Regions from separate parts of the Exiguobacterium sp. H66 genome, predicted to be linked through region 2. Evidence: riboswitches for the same ligand, from Rfam matches in the RefSeq annotation. Region 2 holds a riboswitch; the other holds the start of a gene.
The links. Region 2 has a riboswitch for cyclic di-GMP ahead of KNP88_RS15170 (hypothetical protein). Riboswitches for the same ligand answer to the same signal wherever they lie in the genome.
Positions count from the first base shown of each region.

Region 1: another riboswitch for cyclic di-GMP. It lies ahead of KNP88_RS05805 (glycoside hydrolase family 191 protein); the one in region 2 lies ahead of KNP88_RS15170 (hypothetical protein).

Region 1 is NZ_JACSMQ010000002.1:503,337-512,691, forward strand. Features, by position in the region: gene KNP88_RS05790 (DUF2194 domain-containing protein) at 1-386, opposite strand, end outside; gene KNP88_RS05795 (hypothetical protein) at 383-1,294, opposite strand; gene KNP88_RS05800 (hypothetical protein) at 1,291-2,517, opposite strand; cyclic di-GMP riboswitch class I at 2,597-2,681, shown strand; gene KNP88_RS05805 (glycoside hydrolase family 191 protein) at 2,789-3,580, shown strand; gene galE (UDP-glucose 4-epimerase GalE) at 4,280-5,254, opposite strand; gene KNP88_RS05815 (acylneuraminate cytidylyltransferase family protein) at 5,272-5,976, opposite strand; gene neuC (UDP-N-acetylglucosamine 2-epimerase) at 5,990-7,120, opposite strand; gene KNP88_RS05825 (lipopolysaccharide biosynthesis protein) at 7,117-8,508, opposite strand; gene neuB (N-acetylneuraminate synthase) at 8,508-9,355, opposite strand, start outside.
Region 2 is NZ_JACSMQ010000014.1:2,942-12,296, forward strand. Features, by position in the region: gene KNP88_RS15125 (LTA synthase family protein) at 1-618, shown strand, start outside; gene KNP88_RS15130 (GNAT family N-acetyltransferase) at 857-1,399, opposite strand; gene KNP88_RS15135 (ATP-binding protein) at 1,481-2,020, opposite strand; gene groL (chaperonin GroEL) at 2,320-3,960, opposite strand; gene groES (co-chaperone GroES) at 3,980-4,264, opposite strand; gene KNP88_RS15150 (CPBP family intramembrane glutamic endopeptidase) at 4,485-5,177, shown strand; gene KNP88_RS15155 (DUF4305 domain-containing protein) at 5,199-5,432, shown strand; gene KNP88_RS15160 (DUF2089 family protein) at 5,490-5,783, opposite strand; gene KNP88_RS15165 (hypothetical protein) at 5,813-6,100, opposite strand; cyclic di-GMP riboswitch class I at 6,340-6,423, shown strand; gene KNP88_RS15170 (hypothetical protein) at 6,449-7,240, shown strand; gene KNP88_RS15175 (NAD(P)/FAD-dependent oxidoreductase) at 7,318-8,373, opposite strand; gene KNP88_RS15180 (ABC transporter ATP-binding protein) at 8,557-9,348, shown strand; gene KNP88_RS15185 (iron-hydroxamate ABC transporter substrate-binding protein) at 9,353-9,355, shown strand, end outside.

The DNA.
Region 1 (9,355 bases), on a different contig from region 2:
TTGACGAATTGACGAATCGTCTCGTACGGCCAGTCACGCGAATGTTCGCCGGACAAAACGAGCACGGTCCGCTCGGACGGCTTCAATTGTTCGATTTCTTTGATTGAGATATTCGTATATGGAACTTTCGCATACTTCAGTGCATATTTAAAGTTCGTCAAGACACTTTTTGAGAGCTCGCCTTTATCCTGATGGATATAGACTTGTAACGGTTGTCCGTCCATCTGTCCCTCCTTGCCCGACATCGTCTGAAACGTCTTTTGTTGCGTCTCCTCGGTCGGAATCAGGCGATGTCCATAATCAAGACGTAACAACTGGACGACGCCGATCGTGACGAGCAGAATCGCAAAGACGGCGACGACGTAGGTCGTGATTGATTTTTTCATAGTTCCACTCCTTCCAGCCGGTCCAAAATGTAGCGTTTGTCGTCCGGAATGTCGTCCGGTGCGACGTGTGTTTTTAGTTGTGTCACGAGCGGGGCCAGCTTCGTCCAGTCCCCTCTCGTGAAGTGATATTCGATCGCCAGCATGTAGCCGTCCGCTTGCTCCGGGTAGTGCATGATCAAGCGTTCATAGTAGCCGAGTCCGTCCGCGACGTCGCCTTTTGCGAGTGCGAGCTTGCCGCACGCCTTCAAGCACGTCGCGTCCGTCGGATACTGAATCCGCATGTCTTGTAAGTACGATCCGAACCGATCAAAGATCCGTTTTTGCATGCTGTCGTCGAGCAGTCCACTTTCGATGAAGGCTTCGAAGGCGTCAATCACGTGGTAATACGTCGTGACATGCCCCGGATTAAGTTGTTCCTCGCGACTTTTAATCGTCGCTTCGTACCGGTCATATAACGTATTGCGGACCGTCGCCGCGTAGTGGACCGTCTCCGAGTCGGCATGGTCGAGCCCGAACTGGAGGTACTTCCCGGAGTCGGCAATCGATGTCGTCGTCAAACGGACGATCGATTGTTTCCGTTCCTTCGCGTCCATCGCCATCGCTTCGCCCATCGGCACCAAATCGATGTTGTCGGCCGCCTGTTGTTGCAGTCCTTCGAGGTTGACGACGTCGAACTCGATGTAGTCATCGTAGTCGAGCAACGTCTTGTCTGACGCGTATCGTCTTGCGATCAGCCAACTGACGAGACCGAACAGTTCACCGAGCAGCGGGACGAAATAACAAATCAGCGCGATCCATTTGACGAGACCACGCTGTGCCGGATCCATCCGTACCGTGATCAGTTTCGTGACGAGGAAGACGATGACGGCATGAATCAGGAAAAATAACAGGACGAAGAACATCATCATCCAAGATTCCCTCCTTTTCGTGCGAACAACTCTTTAATCCGTTGCTTGAATCCTTCAGCGTTCTCTTGCGGTGTTCCCGGTAAGAGGAAGTGGAGCATTTGATTCGTCTCGTCATAGCCGATGATGTCGATTTCCCGCATCGACTGGCGTAAGATTAATTCCATTTCAATCAACGACAGTCGGACCTGTTCGACCGGCAAGACGACCGTACTGTAGGGTTGATCGTAATGTTCAGCCCGGTGTTGTTGGAGTGCAACCTTCTTATTGAATGGCTCGATTTGATAAATCCGTGTTCCTTCAATCAAATCACCACGCGATGCATTCCATTCCATCGTCAACGCTTTTTCGATTCGTGTCCCGGTCCAGTCGAGAATCAACTGCATGATGTTCATCTCGTAACTCGTCAGGCGGTTAAAGTCGATCGCCTGGATGACGACGACTTCCTGAATCTTCCCGTCGTAGCGGATCGGTGCGATCAGTAACGGGACGTCCGTCTCGTCCATCGTTCGGATTGAGATCGCATTCGTCTTGAACATCCGTTGGTAGATGCCGGTCGACGGATCGATGAATAGTGTTTGCGGCAAGACCTCTTTCTCACCGAACCGGACGTGAAGTCGTAACGTCCGTTTTGACGCATCGACGTGATAGATGGCAAGATTCTCTGCCTTGAACGAACGTTTCAAGACATCGACGAGGCGATCGCGGACGATGTCGGCCGCCGTTTGGTCGAGCTCGAGTCCGACTTGGTAGATTTTCGTTAATGTATGATCCGAGTCGAGGACCTTCTTTTGCATCGTCGACTGCGACAGCCGGAGCTTTTCGACCGTCTCGAGCAAGTGGTTGTTTTCTTCGACGACTTCTTCGTGGCGGAGCCGTAACGACAAGTACCGTTCCTGGAACGAGGTACTGAAAATCCCGCAGACCATCGCGACGAGGAAGTGGAAGATGATCCAGCTCAGCTCCGTCCGGTCGTATAAAAATAAGAGAATGTCTGATCCTTCGACCGACAGGAAAAACAGGTGGTACAGCATCGTCATCGTGAAACTGACGAACGCCCCGAGCAGACCATAGCGGAGGGCGAACAATAAAATATAAAAGATTAACGGATCAATTGCCCAATTCGAGACCGAAAGGCTAAACATATAGTCAAAAATACCGATAAGTAAAATACTAGCTAGCATTTCTATCCATTTGACTGTATTTCTATGCTGTGTGTAAATCATGGCACACTCTCCTTAAAATAGTTATTTACATTTTTGTTAGCAGTGGTAAGATTTAGTCAAACAGGCAATTACAACTAAATATCGAGAAGGGCAAACTTACTGAAAAGTAAGGGCGCAAAGACATGGGTCGTCGATCTTCGGATACCGATCGCCAGTCTGCAATGCCGCAGCCGCTCTCTGATAAAAAATCAGGAGGCTACTAACCATGGGTATTATCTCACTCAAACGCGTGACGTCTTTTTTGTGCATTCTTTTTTTAGGAGTGTTACTAATGACACCAATCACGGGCAAAGCTCAATCAACGAATCCACTCGATTCCGTCAGCTCGTATAAGGTCTACTATGATGCACCGACGAAATCAAAAATCAAGAAGATGCAAAAGTATGATGTCATGATCATCGAACCGGTCTTTTACTCGGCGAAACAAATCGCAGAAATTCAAAAGTACGGCACGAAAGTCTATGGCTACATCAACACGATGGAAGCCGACAACTGGAACACAGACTTGATGGCACAATTAAAGGAATCAGATTTCTTTCACCGTGATGGACAACGTGTCCACTACGCGGAGTGGGATTCATACTTAATGGACATCAACTCGAAGCATTACCAAGCGGTCCTCATGCAAGAAGTCGAAAAGCAGGTCGTCAATAAAGGACTCGACGGTGTCTTCTTGGATACAGTCGGCGACATCGACAACGAACATGCCGACCAACCAAAGATCCTTGAGCAGCAGCAAGTCGCGATGACGAACTTCTTGAAGAGCGTCAAGACGAAACATGCGGACCTCTCATTGATTCAAAACTGGGGCTTCGGGACATTAAAATACCATACGTACCCGTACATCGATGGCATCATGTGGGAAAGCTTCAACTACTCGACGGTCGCAAAAGACCAATGGTCAAAAGACCGGATGGCAGATCTTCAGGAGTTGAACGAAGAAGAAGACATCAAGACATTGACGATTTCTTCTAAGCAAGGTGCGAAAAGTGCGAAGTACGCGAAAAAGAATGGGTTCATTCACTTAAAATCAAACAAGACGCTGAATTACAATAAATTCTAAACCACTTGAATATAATCTCATAACCGATTACTCAATTCCAATTCTGAGTGCTTCTGCATGAGACAATTATACAGGATGCACAAAACAAAACCGGTCACTTTTCAGAGGCAGGTCAACGAATTGAAACATCGAACGCAAAAAGAGGTCCAGGCGATGGTTATCGCTTGGATCTCTTTTCGTCATCTGATTCATTTATTCATAAGTATTCTTTTTATTCAACGAGAAGAATATCGCAGATGTTCCGACTTGTTCTACGAATTTGGATCTTTCAATCCTATTCTGCTTTATCCAAAGATTCCAAGACGCAAAACGTGCGCGAGATGGTGATGAACTGCTACGATTGATTAATAATCCCAAAGTCATGTCACATTCAAGATTCGCTTGTTTTGTCCGCCGTCTCAAAAAAGCCTTCCAGTCATCTTCGCAGCATATCAGTCGAAAATAACGGATACGTAGAAGTAGCATCAATCAATTAAACGTCTCATGTATAGACGTTCTAACTTCGATCTATTCCGTATTCGAATACTCTCTGTCACAAAATAGATTCGAAACGCTAATATCCTAAGAAAATAACCTTGTTTAAGTGGGAGTACCACCGGTCAGCATTTAATAACATTGCCTAAGAACGAAAGCCTATATCAAAATACATACAAGCCTAACTAGGAACTTTAGTAAAGTATCAACTATTTGAGACTTGCTTTAATGTTTTTTTTCAACATGATAGTTCCAAGCGTGTTGAACTATCTTTTCTAAATTAAACAAAGGTTTCCAATTTAGTTCTTTTTTAATTTTCGTAGCATCAGCAACTAATTTAGAAGGATCACCATCTCTTCTGTCCCCAATTAATATATTGGCTTTTTTAGAAGATACCTTTTCACACATATTTATAATCTCTTTAACTGAATACCCGTTTCCATTCCCTAAATTGTACACTTTTGTTTCGAAGTGGTTAGCCAAAAGCGCTTCTAGAGATAAGATATGTGCATCAGCTAAATCATTAACATGTATGTAATCCCGAATACAAGTACCATCGAAAGTATCGTAGTCTTCTCCAAATATTGTGATGTTTTCTCTTTCACCTAGTAGATTTTTTAATACTAGCGGAATTAAGTGAGTTTCTGGATCATGATTTTCACCAATTATTCCTGAGGGATCAGCCCCAGCAGCATTGAAATATCTTAATACTACGTAATTTAGTTGATAGGCTTCATGAAAATCTTGAGCGATTTGTTCTATCATTAATTTTGAACGCCCATAAGGATTGATCGGATTTAAAGTCGTTTTCTCTGTAATCATTTCATCTTCTGTTAATCCATAAGTAGCAGCAGTAGAGGAGAAAATGAATTTTTTTACATTATACTCCATCATTTTGGTCAATAAAGTCAAAGTATTGGATACATTGTTCTCATAATATTTAGCCGGATTTTCAACTGATTCGCCTACTAAACTACTTGCAGCAAAGTGCATGACAGATTCAATCTCATATTTTGAGAATAACTCATCTAATTTTTGATTAGAACCAATATCTCCTTCTAAAAAATTTGCTCTAGCATCTATTGAATTACGATGACCAGTTGTTAAATTATCTAAAACAACTACATTTTTACCGCTATCTAAAAGTTTTTTTACAACATGACTTCCGATATAACCTGCTCCACCGACTACTAAAATCAAAAAAAATCCTCCTTATTTTAATCCCTTTTACTCTTTGTTAATACAAAATCAAATAATTCCAAATCTCTTATCTCATCAATATCGATATCCTCATAATCACTCATAATATAGGCATGTTTATTATCATTGAGACTCGTATTGGAATTAAAGTCTCCATTGATTTTATTAATATAAATAGCACCGTTCACTTTAAAATAAGCTTTAAAATCTTGTCTTCTTATAGTGCTTGTTTGTTTGATTAAAGGCTCTAAAACGTCAGTAGAAATACTTCTAATAAGTGAAGGATGATCCTTCACTGGAGATACTCCTATTAAAGAGTTCCATTTTTTATCTATAATCAATTCGATGGATTCATCAATATGCTGATTTGTTCTTAATGGTTGTGTGGGTTGTAGAAGAATAACATAGTCAAATTTCTCGTTTTTATGGGTATCAAGATATTCAATCGTGTGCATTATCGCATCAATCGTTTTTGATTTATCCGTTGCCAGGTGCGCAGGTCTGAGTTCAGGAACATTGATTCCATTGGAAGTGGCAACTTTAGCTATCTCTAAATCGTCAGTAGATACAAAAATATGATCTATATACTTTGAAGTAATAGCAGCCTCCAATGTATACTCAATAAGCCTTTTTCCTTGAACAATTTTTAGATTTTTTTTAGGAATCCCTTTGCTGCCACCTCTAGCAGGAATCACAGCTAAAATCCGTTTTCCTTGATACATTGAATTCTCTCCTTTATAGGTCTATCGTGACGAATTTTTTCTGTTGTTCTGATTCCCAAATATGACCATTTTCTAGAATTTCAATAAATATATCTGCACTATTTCCGTTTCCATAGTGTGAAATCGGTAATCTTTCAATTTTTGATGTTTTATTTATTGAGTCAATCAACATATTCTTTTCTTCAAGTGTTGAAATAATAGTACCAATATCGCTGTATCTACCACTTTGACGAGTGCCTACATCAATAGAGGGAACTCCATATGCACTCGCTTCACGAATTCCTGCACTAGAATTTCCAATAATAAACTCTGCATTTTTTAACAATGTCAAAAACGCCTCAAAACGGATAGAAGGGTATACTTTAAACTTACTATTATTATTTAAACGAGCATATTCATTTAAAATAATAGAACTACCTTCGTCATTGTTTGGATAAATAACAATATAGTTTTTATTAGAATCGACTAGCGCGTCTACAAATTCTTTGACCTTATCACTTAGCAAGTGAACTTCAGTTGTGACAGAATGATACATCACGACAGCGTATTCTTCAAAGGGTATGTCATAATGATCTTTTACATCTTTTAATTCAGGTAAATTATTTGAGAACATAACGTCTAAATCAGGTGAACCGAAAATATGAATAGATTCTTCTGGTTCACCCAATTGAATCACGCGATTTTTAGCTTGTTCGTTAGACACAAGGTGAAAATGAGAAAATTTAGTGACCGCATGTCGAATCGACTCATCAATTGTTCCAGATACTTCCCCGCCCTCAATATGCAATACTTTGACATTGTTTAATGCTCCAACCGTTGCACCGGCCAATGCTTCTACACGATCTCCATGAATAATGATTAAATCCGGTTTTACTTCTTTTATATAATTACCAAAACCCATGATTGTATTACTTAAAACTGTATCCATTCCAACGCCCTCATGTTGGTTGATAAATTTATAGGTACTGTCTGAGAAACCGTCTTTCTCAATTTCTATGTGAGTTGATCCATATTTTGAGAGCATATGCATTCCTGTCACGAAAATACTAAGTTCATAGCTGTTATGTTGCTTGATTTTTTTCATGAGAGACTTCAGTTTTCCATAATCTGCTCTTGTACCTGTTAAAAAGGCTATTTTTTTCAATTATATATCCCCTTAATTTCATTTTTTTTATATTTAATAAATGCTAATAATAAATATACCAAAATAAAAATATATCTTAATAAGATATTTTCAATAAAATAAACACATAAAACTGTATTACAACTAATAAATAAAAAACTTCCTCCAAGAAGTCCAAAATGTACATCATTATATTTATAAATAACCTTTACCAATATGTAATGAAATACAAATAACAGCATATATGAGAATAAAGTGGCGATTGCAGCTCCCATAATTCCGTAAGCAGGAATCATAATTAAATTTAAAAAATAATTACTTATTCCTGCTAATAAAGTTCCAATGGGAATCAATTTAGTATTTTTCTTCAAAAATTCGACGTTAACAGGAAAGCTGTATAGGAACACTAAAAAGTACGATGCTATAAGCCAAGGTACAAAGTTTTTACTCTTTTCATATATTTCATTCCCCATCAATTGAACAATTTCAGGTGAAACAAATAAAAATATTACAGTAATAAATGTAAAAATATAAATATAGTTCTTGGCAAATTCTTTAATCTTTTCGAAATTTCCTAAACGATCTTGTTCAAAATACCATGGTACCCAAGCACTATTTAAACTAGACCAAACTACATTTAATATTAATGCTACATTATAACCAAAACTGTAAAGTGCATTTGCTTTTAAACCTAAAAAGCTTGAAATCATGATTCGATCTAATTGCATCAAAATTTGATTTCCTAATCCATGCAAAATAATTGGAAATGATAAAATAAAAATTTCTGAAACGAATTTTTTTTCTAATAAAATTCTTGTTTTACTGTATATAGTAAAATAAAAAATTACTGCAAGGATAGCAGAAGGGATAAACATTCCGTAAATTCTAGCAACAATTTGATCATTTTCGAAATTCAATACTAAAACCAGTGAAAGTAATACATTTAACAGTGTGTATATAAATGCAACCACTGAATAAGATTTTGGTTTTTCTTCGAATACAAAATAGGAATTGATGAAAACGAAGATATATGACAAATAACTTTGGATAAATAATACTAGAATTATATTAGGAGAAAAATTTAACATAATTGATAAATAATTTTTAAATATAAAGATTAACCAAAAAACTATAACAAAAAAGATAGTAGAGATAGATAGAGCAGTATTTAAATAACGATTATATTCATTAGGATAATCCCGCTTTCCTATGTTTATTACACTGTTTGTTTGAAGTCCTATTACAATTGAAAAAATTGCAACCCAAGAAGCGTAAAGAGAGAATCCTCCAAATGCTTCTTGAGTCATGATTGCCGCAAAAATAGGTATTGTTAAAAAATTAATACCTTTAACAAAAATATTACTAACTGTGTATATGGCTCCAGATGCTAAAAGCTTTTTGGAATTCATTATTTTAGATCATTCCAATTGATGTGGTCTTCTTTCAAGATTTTACGAGTTGATGTTTTACCGATAACATCATTATAATGTTCAGCCTTAATTTCTCCTGTTCCAGGTCGTTTTACCCAAACATTATCTTTCGTGAATGCTTCTCCTTCTTCAATATCAGCGATCGCCACTACCGTAGAGAAAGCAAAGTCGATTGTTACTTGTTCTTCAGCTGCTGCCTCTTTTTTTCCACCACGCATTTGGAAAATTTCGCGACTTCCTTCAATCAATTCCGTCAAACTATTAGGATCCATTGAACAAACGATATCCGGACCAGGACGATCCATCGAATCCGTAAAATGTCGCTCTAAAATTGAAGCACCCAATGCTACTGCTGCTAAGCAGGCGTTATTATTAACGGTGTGATCCGAAAGACCGATAATTGCATTCGGGAATTTTTCTTGAAGTTCTTGCATTCCACCTAAACGAACTAGATGTGGCGGCGTAGGATAGACATTGGTACAGTGTAATAATGCATATTCCACGTTATATTTTTCTAAAATTGCTACTGTTTTTTCAATACTTTCAATATCATTCATTCCTGTCGATACAATCATCGGTTTACCAAAAGAAGCTACATGCTCGATTAAAGGATAGTTATTACATTCTCCTGAACCTATTTTATACGCAAGAACGCCCATTCTTTCTAAACGATCAGCGGCAGCACGTGAAAAAGGCGTACTAATGAAAATCATTCCCTTTTCTTCCACATAGCGCTTAAGTTCTGTTTCGTCTTCCTCATTTAATGCACAACGCTCCATTACTTCATAAATAGATACATCTGTGTTTCCAGGAATTACTTTTTTAG
Region 2 (9,355 bases):
TATGAGATTCCAAAAGACGAACGCGAACTCGACTTAACAGGGTACGACGATCCGATGCTGAAACGGTATTACCAGACCGTTCATTATGTCGATCAAGGTGTCGGACTGATGATTGATGAATTGAAAGCGAAAAACATGTGGGATGATGCCCTTGTAATCTTTTACGGCGACCACGACAGCGGCTTGACGAACGAAGGCAGCGAACTGCGGGAGAAAGCCGGAATCGACAACCCGGTCGACCTGTTCGAACTCGATCGCCAAGTCCCGCTGTTCATCAAGAAACCGAATCAACAGGACGGACAAGTAATTAAAGAAAACGGCGGACAAATCGATATCGCCCCGACGATTGTCGACTTGCTCAACCTCGAGTCATCCTACATGATGGGCAACTCGCTCGTCGATGATGAACCGAACGTGACGGCGTTCCGCGACGGCTCGTTCCGGTATCAAAACTATTATTATGAAGCGGACTTAACGAAAAAAGCCGGCAACGGTGTCTGTTATGACGTCTCGACGACAAGCAAAGTCGACCTTGATTTATGTAAAAAACAAGCGGATGTCCGGAAGGATTTACGCTTGTCAGATGCTATCATTGAGAAGAACGGCTTGGAACAATAGGCGAATCAAAAAATCATTTTTTTCCACGCGCTTTCCTCAGGCGAGACACAAGCCAGTTTTCCTGTCCCATTGAGACAGGAAAGTGGGTCTTGTTTGTCTCTGACAGCACAAGTCACCTTGTGCTTTTTCCTGCAGGAGTCGCGTGAATCAAATGATTTCTGTCAAACGAACAGAGGGAGCCGGATGTTAATTGCGGCTCCCTCTGTTCTATTCATATGAGTGTGTACGTCATTACCGTTTAAAAAAGTTTATACCAGTACAACGTGATATCAATTTCCGGATTAGCAGACTGTTTCAGCGTATCTACCCCACCAAGTACAAATCCTTCTTTTACGTAAAAACGGCAGGCAATCAAATTATCGTTTTGCGCTTCAAGCGATAAGCCGATCAACGACTGTTCCTTCGCCCAGGTTTCGGCTGCTTCAAGCAACAAATGGCCGACACCATTTTTCCGGAAACTGCTTCGGATAGCGATATTTTCAATGTAGGCCAAACGATTCCAGTCTTTGACGAGACGGATTTGTCCAATGCATTCATTCTCATGAAATGCTAACAAAATAATTTTTTCACTGCTATCGATATAAGTAGACCAATCCAGTTTGTCATCCGGGAAACAGATTTCTGATGGAGCATCGTATAACTGTTCTTCATATGACCAAAGACCGTTCGAAAAACTCGGGAGAATTTTGCCGATGACCGGGAAAGATTCATTTGTGTTGTTGATGATTGTTATAAATTGATCTTTTAAAGGCCGAATCACGATTTTTTTAGATTGATTCATTAATTTCACCCTTCACTATGTATTTTCCAAGTTAATTCTTCAGTTAAATATCGAAAGTTTCTTCTCAATTTAGAGTTAATTTTAATATGACTTACTCAAGTACCCCTTAACCATCGCCACACATTCTTCAACCGAGTAATCACCTTCAATTCTTAATATCGGGCAAGATAATTCATTCATCCACTGCTCATGCAGAACTTTGCTTCTAACTTCTGGACCAGCATAATCATATAGTGAAGCCCACTCCAAAAAAATTTGCGATTGTTCATGCTTATCCCCATCCGGTAATACTTCTTTCCCATATCTTTCGATTTCTCGCTTCTGCAATCTTTCGAGTCTAATTTCCGATGGAACCCACAAGAAAATAACGAGATCGAAATAAGACGTGAAATAATCTCCCCAGTTTACCGTGGCTCCCGATAAAATCCACTGTTCGGATTGTGATAAATCATTCTTTAGCATTTTTATTCTGTCAGGTATAGGTCGTTGTTCGGTAAATTTAGATATCCAAAAGTAATCATCTGTATCAAAAATTTTGTGGGGAAGAACTTCTGCTAAAGCTTTACCCAGTGTTGACGTTCCAGATCCCGAAGCTCCCATGATATGAATTTTATTTTTCATTTTTCTTCTCCTTTATAGATTCTTTGTTTATCCGGTTTCTAATTATATAATTTTCCTGCTCCCAGATTATATTTCAACAAAAAAATTTACTCTAATCCCCAAAACCATCAGAAGTAGACGCATACAATTCAATTGAAACCCTGATATTTAAAGCAGTTCTCAATAAAATTCTATATTAACGAAACAAAAAAGAGACCCTCTATAAGTTCAGTGAACTTACAAAGGGTCTTCCCAAAAATCAAAAGTAGAATAGCAATCCTTCGATCTAATTCTACCAATCAACGGGTTGAATGCTTATATTACATCATGCCGCCCATTCCACCCATGCCGCCCATATCAGGCATTGCAGGAGCAGATCCGGCTGGTTCTGGTTTATCGGCGATGACCGCTTCCGTCGTCAAGAACATCGCTGAAACAGACGCTGCGTTTTGAAGTGCTGAACGCGTCACTTTCGCCGGGTCGACGATTCCCGCTTCAATCATGTCGACGTATTCGTCTGTCGCGGCGTTGTAGCCCATGCCTTGCGCTTCATGTTTGAGACGCTCGACGATGACTGAACCTTCTTGACCGGCGTTTTCCGCGATTTGACGGAGTGGTGCTTCGAGCGCACGGAGAACGATGTTGACGCCTGTCGCTTCGTCGCCTGTTGAGACAGCAAGAATCGATTCGACGGCTTTCGTGACGTGGATGAAGGCTGTTCCCCCACCGGCAACGATTCCTTCTTCGACGGCTGCACGTGTCGCGTTGAGTGCATCTTCAATCCGGAGCTTGCGTTCTTTCAATTCTGTTTCTGTTGCTGCCCCGACTTTAACGACGGCAACGCCGCCTGCAAGTTTTGCAAGACGCTCTTGCAGTTTTTCACGATCGAAGTCGCTTGATGTTTCTTCGATTTGCGCACGAATGGCGCCGACACGTGCTTCGATTGAATCACTGTGTCCGTGTCCTTCAACGATTGTCGTGTTGTCTTTTGAGACGACGACTTTCGACGCACGACCGAGTTGCATGATTTGTGTTTCTTTCAAATCAAGACCGAGCTCTTCTGTGATCAATTCTGCGCCTGTGACGATCGAGATGTCTTCGAGCATTGCTTTACGGCGGTCACCGAAGCCCGGTGCTTTCACCGCAACCGCGTTGAACGTACCACGGAGTTTGTTGACGACGAGTGTCGCGAGTGCTTCGCCTTCGACGTCTTCCGCGATGATTAAGAGCGGTTTATTTTGTTGGACGACTTGCTCGAGGACCGGCAAGATTTCCTGGATGTTCGAGATTTTTTTATCTGTGACTAAGATGTACGGGTTCTCAAGGACCGCTTCCATCTTGTCGGAATCCGTGATCATGTATGGTGACGCGTAACCACGGTCGAACTGCATCCCTTCAACAACGTCGAGTTCTGTCGTGAAGCCGCGTGATTCTTCAATCGTGATGACACCGTCCTGACCGACACGTTCCATTGCTTCCGCGATCAATTGACCGACTTCTTCGTCAGCAGCAGAAATTGCCGCAACTTGTGCGATCGCTTCTTTGCCTTCGATTGGTTTTGCAATGGCGTGGAGCTCTTCGACGGCACGGCGGACCGCTTTTTCGATTCCTTTACGGATGACCATCGGGTTCGCGCCCGCTGTGACGTTTTTGAGTCCTTCACGAATCATCGCTTGTGCGAGGACTGTCGCTGTTGTCGTACCATCCCCTGCGATTTCGTTCGTTTTCGACGCGACTTCCGCGACGAGCTTCGCACCCATGTTTTCAAAGTGGTCTTCAAGTTCGATTTCTTTTGCGATCGTCACACCATCGTTCGTGATGAGTGGTGAACCGAATTTACGTTCGAGGACGACGTTACGTCCTTTTGGTCCGATCGTCACTTTGACTGCGTCTGCTAATGCGTCGACACCGCGGAGCATCGCGCGGCGTGCTTCTTCACTGAATAAGATATCTTTTGCCATGACTGAAATCCCCCTTTTATTATTGTGCTACTGCTAAAATATCGCTTTCGCGTAAGATTAAGTATTCATTGCCATCGACTTTGACTTCTGACCCGGCGTACTGCGCGTAGATGACATGGTCGCCGACGTTCACTTCAAGTGGTACACGTACACCCTGCTCTGTCACACGGCCTGTACCGACAGCGATGACTTTACCCTCTTGTGGCTTTTCTTTCGCTGACCCAGGAAGAACGATTCCTCCGAGTGTTGTTTCTTCTTTTTTAACGACTTCGATCACGATGCGATCACCAAGTGGTTTTAACATGCGAAACATCCTCCTTGAAAATGACTGTTTTTTAGCACTCACTTTAATGGAGTGCTAACATATTTTTATCTTAAACGGTTTTCAATCGAAATTCAACCCTGAACCCTTATCCGTTTTCCCGAAATCGCCATCTTTGAACCATCACCATTCGTGCGCCCGGTCGGTTTGTTTGTTACAATCGGGACAGTACCTTCAATACAAAGGAGTTGTGTCCCGACCGATGAAAAATTCCGTCAATCTGCCGTTCAACATGGCTGATAAGTGGCAAATCCGTCACATCATTCCGATTGTGATTTATTTGATCGTCCAGCTCGTACCGGCAACATTCCCGAGCTTTCTCTCAAAAAGCCAAATTCCGGGTGTCCTCGGCTGGTGGCTTGCGATTGGCTTTACCGTTGCCGTCATCGTCTCGTTCTTCTGTCTTCGTCCTGACTGGCAGAAGTGGAAAGCAGAGGGCAATCAGACGGATCCGATTGACACATTAAAGTGGATCGGGATCGGAATCGTGTTGCTTTACGCCTTACTGATTAGCGTCAACCTGCTTGATGCCTGGATGTCTGGTGGACTCGAAAACGTCGCGAAATCACAAAATACGGATGACATCATGAAAGCAATCCAAGTCATCCCGATTTTACAGCTGATGGTCGTCTTACTCGGACCGATTATGGAAGAATTTTTATTCCGCCACATTATGTTCGGGAACTTGTCGACAAAACTGAACTTCGTCTTCAGCTTCGTTCTCAGTGGTGTTATCTTCGGGTTCATCCACGGAGACAACAAGTTTTTGATTTATGTCGCGATGAGTTTTGTTTTCTCACTCGTCTTCGTCAAAACGCGCCGCATCATAGCACCGATTGCGATTCACGTTTTCAATAACGGAATTGTCGTACTCGCACTCTATGCAATGACTTAACTTACGAAAGGTAGTGTTTTCATGCGCCAAGGCTCAAACTTCATGGCATTATTTTATGCCCTGTTCGGTATTCTCTTCATGTACCTCGCGTACAGCAACTCGATCGAGGCAGGAACCGTCTTTAACTTTTGGACGATTCTGTTGACGCTGTTCGCAGCAATCGACTTTTACCGTCTCTATTTGATTTTCCGCTTCCGGATGGCCGCGAAGAAGATGATTGAGAAGGAACAAAACAAAAAAAATGATAAAGAATAAGTAAGTATTTTCATCAACAAGCGCGCCTTCGCTATTCGAAGACGCGCTTGTTTTCTTTTAATGAGATTTATCCATTCGATACTTATCAATGATTACTTTCGCGACATCTAAACTAATCCGCTCATCGATGACAAGGTTCTTAATCATGTTAACGAATTCGACATCATCTTCCTGTACTGACTCAATCCGTTGAATGAGTTGATTCAGCTTCGTTCGAACCGTCGGATACGAGACTTGATACGCAGCTGCCATATCTTTAAGCGATCCTGAATTTAAAACAAACTTCCGTATGAATTCAAGATGTTCTTGTTCTAATGCCAATACCCATGGAGGAACTTCATTTCTGTCCATTGTAGTGTACTCCTCTATCTATTTTTACGTTACAAATCTTGCACTTCGAGTCGATCCTTTTCCTGCTTCAAACGTTTTTTACGCGCTTTTTCCCCATCCAATCCAATACCAATCAACGTCGAAGTACTAATCATTGTACCGATTTGTATTAAAGATTTTTTGTCCTCAGACCAGACGCCTCCATAGAAATAGGTGTATATCCCAGCGAGTACAATCAGTACCGGTAATAGCCACGCGAGCTTTCCATTTTTCCTAGATAAATAAAATTGTCCAACCATGAAAATAATAACACCAATCGCAATCGATAAACTCCCCATAAACTAGACCCCACTTCTATTTAATATAATCCAAATATGAATTATATTAAATAAAAAGTCAATATAGTTTAATTTAATTTAAATATTATTTTAAAAATAGTTACTTTTATTAAAAAAAGTGGTTTAGAATATATTTATTATCTCACTTCAAATAATTTATATTTTACTGACTCATTATCGAAAACCCTTATCTATCCATAGAAACAAATCACTTATACTGAATATACGGTTCTTCACCGGAATCGAACGGGCAAACCCACAGAAATGTGGTGACGCAAAACTATAGGGGCTACCGCTTCAAGCTATGCTTGCCAGTTACCGAAGTTCACAAAAGGAGACTACGTTCACATGAAAAAAATCAATTATGTCGTTACTGCCGGCCTCGCTTGTGCGTTGATGCTGACGCCGCTCGGCTCAATCGATGCCAAGAGTAAAACATCGAAGCATGACCGCAACAAGAACGGAATCCATGACAGCTGGGAAAAGAAGTACAAGCTTAAAGGGAAAAAACTTGCGCAGCAAGATACGGATCATGACGGCTTAAGCAACTACACCGAATATAAGCTCAAACTCAATCCACGGAAGAAAGACAGCGACCGCGATAAGATCAGCGACGCACATGAAGATCCGGACCGTGATGGCTTAACTAACGCCATCGAACTCGAGCTTGGGACAAAACCATATAAACGGGATTCTGATGGTGATGGAATTCTCGATGGCAAAGAACGCAACAAGGCCGGTCACCGCTATGAAGATATGCTGAAAAAAATGAAGATTGCTCTCGCGACAGAGACGACGCAAAGTCAGATTAAATACCAGTTTAAAAAGAAGAAGAGTCAGCTGCGTGTCAAAACGAATGACGCAACGGTCGATGAAACCCGTGTCCGCCAATTGATTCAGTTCATCGAGTCACATCCGAAGATGACGGAAGAGGAATTACGGGCACAACTCGTCAGCTTATTCGCTCTCTCTGGTTCTTACGAGTTGGAGATTGAACTCGAGTACTTCGATCACGAAGAAACGAAATCAGAGCACCGTCACGTTGAAGAAGACGAGCAAGACGATGATCAAGGTCAGGACGAAGATGATGATTCAGATGATGACTCGGACGACGAGCATGAAGATGAAGATGAAGATTAATCCTTAAACAAAAAACACCTGCTCTAAAGACGACCGACGTCCATGTGACGAGGGGCGATCTTTAAGACAGGTGTTTTTTACTTTTCGTTGACCATTTCTTGAATCAATTCACGGTTCCGTTTTTTGAAAACTTCATTGTGGGATGAGACCATCGCGACTTTGGCAGCATCCGGTTCAATGAACTGCTTCGCCCGGTTGACGGCATTTGCCGCGTCCTGGAATGTACCCGAAATCAAGTTCACCTTGCCGTCATGCGTCAAAATATCTCCTGCTGCATACAATCCCGGTACACTTGATTCGCTCGACGCGTTACCGGCGATGTAAAAGTCGTCGACTTGTTTGATGTCGAGTTCCGAGTTCGCGAGCAACTCTGCTTCCCGTTCGTAGCCATGGTTGATGATGACTTCATCGACGTCAACGATGTTTGTCACGTCCGTCGCACAATCAATCAATTCGACGGACGCAATCCGGTGGTGATCGTCGCTTGCGATCAACTTATGAATTGTCGTGTTGAGGAGACAGACGGCTGAGCTTCGGACGAGTTGGTCGACTTGTGCCTCGTGACCTGTGAAACAGTCTTTCCGGTATGTGACGTAAACTTTTTTCGCAATCGGTTCGAGCTCGTTCGCCCAGTCGATCGCTGAGTTCCCGCCACCTGAAATCAGGACCGTCTTATCTTTAAACCGCTCAATCGATTTGACGGTATAGTTCAAGTTCGACACTTCGTACCGTTCGGCCCCTTCAATCTTCAGTTTTTGGGGATTGAGGATTCCGCCGCCGACAGCGACGATGACTGTCTTCGAATAATGAATTTCTCCCGACTCCGCTTCGAGGACGAAGTTTCCGAATACGTCTTTTGCGATTGAAATGATTTTTTCATTCAGGTGCACGGACGGATTAAACGTTAAGCCTTGTTCGACGAGTTGCTCGATCAGCTTCGCTCCGGTAATGGGTGGCTGTCCCCCGACATCCCAAATCATCTTCTCCGGATAAACATGAATCTTGCCACCAAGCTCTGCCTGGTATTCAATGATTTTCGTCTTCATCCCGCGTAATCCGCTATAGAAAGTCGAGTATAACCCGGCCGGGCCTCCACCAATTACCGTTACATCAAACAATTCCTGCTGTTCCATCTCACTCACTCCTCGCTCTCGACTACGACTGATTATCATTCTCATTCCCAATGATAACGTGAACATCTCTTGAAGACAAGAAAAAATGTTGACAGCGTTTTTATGAGACTGGTATGGTTAGGGAGACGATAGTGATAATCATTATCAATGAAAACAGCTTTAAGCGAGAAGGAGCCTCTGCGTATGGTACGTCTAGCAACAGAAGAAATCAGTATCGGATACGGAGATCGTACCATCGTCAAAGACTTGACGGTTCAGATTCCGGATCGGCAAATCACGACAATCATCGGTGCGAATGGTTGCGGTAAATCGACCTTATTGAAAGCGATGACCCGAATCATCCCCCATCAGTCTGGTCGTGCCCTGCTTGACGGTCTCGATATTGCGAAGGAAAGTACAAAGCTGCTTGCCCGGAAAATGGCGATCCTGCCTCAGACACCGGAAAGTGCAAGCGGTCTAACGGTCGCAGAGCTCGTCTCATACGGTCGTTTTCCTTATCAAAAAGGATTTGGTCGCTTAACGAAACATGATTACGAGATCATTGACTGGGCGTTAGAGGCAACGGATACGACGGCATTCAAACACCGTCCGGTCGACGCCTTGTCCGGTGGTCAACGGCAACGCGTCTGGATTGCGATGGCGCTGGCGCAGGAAACGGATATCATCTTCCTCGATGAGCCGACGACTTACCTTGATCTCGCCCACCAGCTCGAAGTCCTCGAGCTGCTCGAGCATCTCAACCGGACGGAAGGCCGGACGATCGTCATGGTGTTACATGATTTAAATCAGGCCGCCCGTTTTGCCGACTACATCATCGCGATGAAAGAAGGCGAAGTCGTCAAAGCCGGAACGTGCGAGGAAGTCATTTCGCATGACGTCTTAAAAGAAGTATTTCATATCGATGCCGAAATCGGTCGTGATCCACGGACGAATAAGCCGATGTGTGTCACTTACAACTTAATCAAGGGAGATTAACCACATG